Regions from separate parts of the Pseudodesulfovibrio senegalensis genome, predicted to be linked through region 3. Evidence: riboswitches for the same ligand, from Rfam matches in the RefSeq annotation. Region 3 holds a riboswitch; each other region holds the start of a gene.
The links. Region 3 has a riboswitch for cobalamin ahead of F8A88_RS10560 (sirohydrochlorin cobaltochelatase). Riboswitches for the same ligand answer to the same signal wherever they lie in the genome.

Region 1 (2,263 bases), on a different contig from region 3:
CCGGGAACTGGACAACGTCATCAGCAAGCTCCAGTTCGAGGTGGACGCCATCAGGCTCGTTCCGCTCAAACAAATTTTCATGCCCATGCATCGATTGGTGAAAAGCCTGAGCCAGAAAATCGGCAAAAAGCTTGATTTCGAAATGTCCGGTGAAAGTCTGGCCCTGGACAAAACCATCGTGGAATCCCTGAACGAACCGCTGGTGCATCTGTTGCGCAACGCAGTGGACCATGGTCTTGAAACCACCGAAGGCCGTATCGAGGCAGGAAAGCCCGAAACCGGCAGCGTAAAACTCTCGGCATGGCGCAAGGGCGAATTCGCATACATCGAAGTGCGTGATGACGGACGAGGCCTTGATCCGGAAAGAATAAAGGCCAAGGCGCTGGAAAAAGGCCTTGCCGACCCGGATACCGAATACACCGAAGATGAAATTCTCCAATTCGTGCTCATGTCCGGGTTCAGCACTGCGGAAAAGATCACGGACGTGTCCGGCCGCGGCGTGGGCATGGACGCGGTGGTCAACGCCATCCGCGTATCCCTTGACGGCGACATCACCATCGAAAGCACGCTGGGCAAGGGCGCGGCGTTCATCATCAGCATTCCGCTCGACCGCTCGGCCAATGAAGGCATCGTGGAAGCGCTGGTATGCAGGGTCGGTGGAGAAACCTTCATCATACCCAGCCGCGACGTGGTGGAAATCTACGTGCCCAACACCAACGAAGTGGTTGAGCTTCCCGACGGACGCGAAACCGTGGACGTGCGCGGGGAAGTGCACTCCCTGCTGCGCCTCGGCGACCATCTGGGCATCGTTCCCGAGATTCAGGACGTGGACAAATCCCAGACCGTGGTGGTCCGCACCGGCGACTACAAGGCCGCCATCATGGTAGACGACGTGATCCGCCAGCAACAGGTGGTCATCACCCGCTTCACCGTGCCCGTGGAAGAAGTCTTCGACGTACCCCTGCTCGGCTACGGCATGATGGGCGAATCCGACGCCCTGGTGGTGGATACCGAAGAATTGCTGCAAAAGATGGATGAACGTTCCTCGTAACTTGACACCGTTCACCCCCCTTGAATACAACGGCTCTGCTTCAGGTGTCCGCAAGGACTTGATAGGGAATCCCGTGTGAATCGGGAGCGGTCCCGCCGCCGTAATCCTCGACAACCTGTTTTCTTCGTATGCCACTGGGGTTTCCCCGGGAAGGCCGAAAACAGGGAGGGAAGCCGGAAGACCTGCCCGAAGCCTGTCCGAGGAGAGTTCGACGGCAACGGGGCAATTGCCGAACGGACACATCAGTGCAGGCGCAGTCTTTACGCCTTTTCCTTATGCACACTTCATTCAACCAGCCCCTCCCAACAGTCGGAGGAATCAATGCACAACTCATGCAAACGGCTTCTGGTCACACTGATGGCTCTGAGCCTGCTGCTGGCGGCTACTGCGGCAAACGCAGGCCACGGCAACGAAAAAGGCTCTGGCAAAAAAGCCATTGTTCTTACGGCATTCGGAACTTCCTACCCCGAAGCCATCACTTCCATTCTGGCCATTCAGAAAGCCGTGCAAAAGGCTTTTCCCAACGTGCCGGTCAAGCTGGCCTTCACCTCCAACATCATCCGCAAAATCTGGATCGAACGCAGCCAGGACAAGGCGTGGCAAAAGACCAACCCCGGCATTCCGGCCGAGGTGCTGCACGTGAGGACCCCGCTGGCCACCATTGCGGACCTGCAGAACATGGGCTACCGCGACATAACGGTCCAGTCCCTGCACGTTTTTGCGGGCGAGGAATTCCACGACACCGTGACCCTGCTGGCTGGCCTGCGCTCCATTCATGCGCTCAAGCCCCGACACACCCCGTTTGCCCGGCTGGCACTGGGCAGACCGGCACTGGGCATGCCTGGTGAAGGCCACCCCTACAAAACCGACCTGGCCGTGGCCGCCAAAGCCCTGAAAACCGACGTGGAACAGGCCAGAAAAATGGATGCCGCACTGATCTACATGGGCCACGGCAACGACTTCTTCTCCACGGGCATTTATGCCGAGTTCCAGTCTGTCCTGCAGCAGGAATACGGCTGGCCCGTGATCATCGGCTGCGTGGAAGGATTCCCCGGATTCGACGAGGCTCTGGCCGCACTCAAGGCTACGGGCAAGAAAAGCGTGCTCATGAAACCGCTGATGATCGTGGCCGGCGACCATGCCAGCAACGACATGGCCGGAGCCGAGGACGACTCCTGGAAGGTCATGCTGACCAAGGAAGGCTTCGACGTG
Region 2 (2,263 bases), on a different contig from region 3:
GATACGCCAGCTTGGGCAGGTTCAGGGTCACAACGCCGATGGAACCGGTCAGGTCGCCGGCGCCGAACAGGCCGCCGGTCTTCTTGCGGATTTCACGCAGGTCCATCTGCAGACGGCAGCACATGGAGCGCACGTCTTCGGGGTTGAGGTCCGAGTTGATGAAGTTCTGGAAGTAAGGTGCGCCATAGCGTGCGGTCATCTTCAGCAGCAGGCTGCCGGCCTCGGAATCCCAGGCAAAATCCGGAGTCACGTTGTAGGTGGGGATGGGGAAGGAGAAAATGCGTCCGTCCGCGTCGCCCTCCAGCATGACTTCGAGGAAGGCCTGATTGATCATGGCCATTTCCTCGGCGTATTCGCCGTAGGTGGAATCCTGGAACTCACCGCCGATGATCACCGGCTCGTTGGCGATGTGCGAGGGCGGGGTGAAGTCCAGCGTGAAGTTGGTGAACGGGCTCTGGCCGCCCCAGCGCGAGGTGGTGTTCAGGTTGTACACCAGCTTCTGCATCTGCTGCTTGACCTGATGGTAGTTCAGGCCGTCGTGGCGTATGAACGGAGCCAGATAGGTGTCCACGTTGTTGAAGGCCTGCGCACCGGCCCACTCGTTCTGGAGCGTGCCGAGAAAGTTGACGATCTGGCCGCAGGCCGCGTCGAAATGCTGGGCCGGGGACGAACAGCAGCGGTCCTTGAGGTTGAACCCTTCCAGCAGCAGGTCGCGCAGGCTCCAGCCCGAGCAGTACCCGGCAAGGCCGAAGGAAAGGTCGTGAATATGCATGTAGCCGTGGGTGTGGGCGTCGCGGATTTCCTCGGGATACTTTTCCAGCACGTAGCGGGCCTGCACGGACCCGGCCATATGCAGGATCAGGCCCTGGAACGAATGCACCATGTTGGAGTTTTCGTTCACGCGCCAGTCCGAGTTGTCCAGATAGGTCTCCACCATGCCGGCAACGTCCATGTACGCCTGGTTCTGCTTCCTGAGCTCACGGCGCTTTTCGCGGTAGATGATATAGCGCTCGGCCACCTTGTAGAGACGGGCTTCCATGAGCACCTGCTGGACCGTGTCCTGAACCATTTCCTGTTCGGGAATATCCACGTCTTCCAGCCGTTGTTCCACTTTCTTGGCCAACCGTTTGGACAAAAGCGGATCCTTGATGCCGCTGCCCTTGAGAGCCTTGAAGATTGCGTTGCCGATGCGGTCCACGGACCACGTTTCCAGGCAACCGTCGCGTTTGAGAATTTGTTTGGGCATGCAGTGAACTCCAGAAAAAGACAGCAAAAAAAGAGCCGGAAGACTCGCCAAGGTGCCGTCTTTCGTCATGGCCGGGCTTGTTTGCGCAGGGAGGCTGAACCGTCCTGTGCCCCGGCGATTATCGGGTGATACGAATTTCGTGTCCGTTTCCGGCATCCTCGTGCCGGACGCGGTCAGAAATGCTTCAGCAGGTTTTCTGGCTCATCCGCCCGGGGTCGATACCGGACGAATTGACAGTGGCGGGACCGCTCCGGAATCGCACCGGATTGCCCTGTTGCGGCACATGGCCGCCTGAAGTGTCTCGTCGTTTTCAGCAGGCTTTTTTAGACTATAAACAGAGGTTCACGTCAACCCCATCTATAAAAAATTTAGACCTTGACAAGACAATTTTCCTCGCAACAGGTCGTAAAATAAATAATTATTTTTCAGGGCATTACGCCAAGGCAACAAGATCGTATGTTTTGGCGTCCTCCACCTCGGCCTCCACGATCATGCCGGGCGCAAGCTCGGTTCCGGGCTGGGCGCTGACATAGGTCACGCCGTCCACCTCCGGGGCCTGGAACCATGTGCGGCCAACGAACAGGCCGGGCCATTCCGGGGACGGCTCTTCCACGAGCACGGGCAGGGTTTCGCCCACGTAGCCGGCCATGATTTCGCCGGAAATTTCCGCCTGCAATTCCATGAGCGCGTCGCGCCGTTCCAGCTTGACCGCATCCGGCACCTGATTGTCCATGGCCGCGGCCGGGGTTCCGTCCTCGGGCCAGTAGGGAAACACGCCCAGATGATGAAAACGGGTGGCACGCACAAAGTCCATGAGGCACTGGAAATGCTCGTCGGTCTCACCCGGATAGCCCACGATGAACGTGGTGCGCAGAGCCGCCTCCGGGAAAAACTCGCGCACCCGCTCCACCACCTTTTCCGGGTTGCGGGCAAAGGGGCGGCCCATGGAGGACAGCACCTCGGGATGGGCGTGCTGCAAGGGGATATCGAAATAGGGCAGAAACGGCTTGCCCGCGT
Region 3 (2,263 bases):
TTCACCGCTCGTGCCCGAATCCGGTTGCGAAGCCTGCTGCACGGCCTTCAGATGCTGAAAATTGCGGTAACCTCCGGCCTTGGCCAGCAGGTTCAGCAATTCCAGATGACTGGGGGCACGCTCAAGGTTATCGAACTGTCTGCGCATGGTGCGGGCAAGGGCGGAAACATCGCCGACATGCAGCGACACGGGCGTTCTGGACATGACTTATCCTCACTTTCGTGCCTTGGATCAAAAACGTCTGCCGGTGGTCGCCGACTTCCGGCTCGGCACGGGGATAAGTGTCGAACGGGAAAGGGTATGGCAGGTTTAGCTCCCCCAAAGGGGCGGCGACGCCTCGGTGAACTGCCGACCAGAAGCGAGGCTACAAAAGAAGGAGGCAAATTGCAACGGTGCACCCCACGCGTCCAAACAGGCAGATCCTATTCCGAAAGGCCAGCCACGGCCTCGGCCAGATGGTCGTGCCATATGCCCCGAAACCCGGCATGCGCCAGAGAGCCGGTGTGCACGGGCACCACATCCAGCCCCATTGAGCTGAGCCCATGAAGCCAGGAGTGTTCGTTGTCGCCGAACAGGTCCACATGCACATGATGGCCGGGAACGCACATGAAGGGCACCAGAAAAATGCGTTTCACGCCCTTGTCCCAAAAACGCTGGCCCAGCTCGGCCGGGGCGCGGCTGCTCATGAGCGTGCCCATGGCCACGTTGGAATGGGAACGCAGCAGCAGTCCCTCCAGCGCAAGATAGAGCGCGTGGCCTTCATGGTAGGTTCCGTGCCCAACGAGAATCACGCCGTCATTGTCGTTTTCCATGGGCATGAGTTCCACGGCCACGACCTCGGCGGCGCGCTTCATGTCATCCACGGAGCGCAGCAGGGGCGCGCCAACCGTCACGTCGGCCAGTCCCTTGCGCGGATGCAGCATGGCCTCGGCCTGCTGCACGGTCCAGTCGTATTCCACCCCCGGAAGGGTGTGCAGGGACTGCACCGCCACATGGCTGACGCCGTCATCCACCATGCGTGAAAGAGCCTCGCCCACGGAAAGGGCATCCATGCCGCGGCTGCGGATCTTGCCCCGAATGCGGTTGGCCGTGAACGCCCAGCGCACGTCCATGTCCGGGTACTTCTCGCGCACCTCTCTTTCAAACAGGCCGTAGTACTCGTGGGCCTGTTCGTGCGCGCAGCCGAATGCCGTCAGCAGGATTCCCCGCGCTCCCGTGCGCGGTCCGGGCACGCCTTGGTGGTGATGATGGTGATGATGTTCGTGGCCGTGGTGACCGTGGTGACAGTGGCCGCACTCTTCGCCGTGAGCATGTTCATGACCGTCGTGGCTGTTCTCGGCGTGGCCCGGTTCAATGCTGCAGTGGTGATGCATGGCGTCTCCCATGGGGTAAGACCCCGGCAAGGCAGGCCGGGGCGACAAAACATGAAAAAAGGTATTCCAAGTCCAGCCGCGCACGGTTATCCGACCGCGCACGGCGCGTTTCCCCGGAAAAGCCGTCCCGCTTTTCAGGAGGAAGAGGCTGTGTCGGCAGGTTTCCTGGCTCGCGAGTCTCGGGCGGTTTCCGGGCCTTCCCGGTTTTCCGGTGGCCAAAGAGGGGAAAAACCGTCTCTTCGCTTACAGTTGCGGGGGCAGCGCCGGTTTCGCACCGGCTTCCCTTTCAACCCCGATACGGGGACCGACGTCGATATTGCTATATGGAGGGGCACATGAAGTCAAACACTGACGAATGCAGAAAATCAGAACTCATAGACCTGCAGCAGCAGATCCACCTGCGAGACAACGCCCACCAACTCGTCGCCGTCCAGCACCGGGAGTATGCCCTCGCGCGCGCCGGACATTTGTTCCACGGCCTCGCGGCAACTGGTATCCGGGGTGATGCGCGGAATCTGCCGCCGGGCATAGCCCTTGACCGGCACGCCTGATCTGCCGCCTTTTTCGGCCTTGGCGAAATCCTGTGCGCACAGCCCGCCGAGCAATGCGCCGCCATCCAGCACCAGCAGGCCGGAAAGCTTGTCCTTTTCCAGAATCCGGGCGGCATCGGCCATGGTCACTGCCGCGTCCACAACGTATCGTTTCGGCTCGGACATGACCTTGCCCACGGGAACGGCCTCATGGCCGCCCTGATCCAACAGCGTGCGCACCTGTGCGGCGGCCTCGTCCGGCCCGGCTCCGCGGATGATGGCCGAGCCCGCGCCGGGATGCCCGCCCCCGCCCAGCGCGCGCATGATCTGACCGATGTCCACCAGCCCGGGCTTGCTCCG

Region 1: another riboswitch for cobalamin. It lies ahead of F8A88_RS07510 (sirohydrochlorin cobaltochelatase); the one in region 3 lies ahead of F8A88_RS10560 (sirohydrochlorin cobaltochelatase).
Region 2: another riboswitch for cobalamin. It lies ahead of F8A88_RS00075 (ribonucleoside triphosphate reductase); the one in region 3 lies ahead of F8A88_RS10560 (sirohydrochlorin cobaltochelatase).

What each region holds. Positions count from the first base shown of each region.
Region 1 covers NZ_WAIE01000002.1:284,480-286,742, reverse strand. The annotation lists gene F8A88_RS07515 (chemotaxis protein CheA) at 1-1,051, shown strand, start outside; cobalamin riboswitch at 1,077-1,255, shown strand; gene F8A88_RS07510 (sirohydrochlorin cobaltochelatase) at 1,373-2,263, shown strand, end outside.
Region 2 covers NZ_WAIE01000001.1:17,446-19,708, reverse strand. The annotation lists gene F8A88_RS00075 (ribonucleoside triphosphate reductase) at 1-1,246, opposite strand, end outside; cobalamin riboswitch at 1,416-1,557, opposite strand; gene rimO (30S ribosomal protein S12 methylthiotransferase RimO) at 1,680-2,263, opposite strand, start outside.
Region 3 covers NZ_WAIE01000004.1:122,724-124,986, reverse strand. The annotation lists gene F8A88_RS10565 (DUF2087 domain-containing protein) at 1-204, opposite strand, end outside; gene F8A88_RS10560 (sirohydrochlorin cobaltochelatase) at 423-1,373, opposite strand; cobalamin riboswitch at 1,512-1,697, opposite strand; gene F8A88_RS10555 (CBS domain-containing protein) at 1,739-2,263, opposite strand, start outside.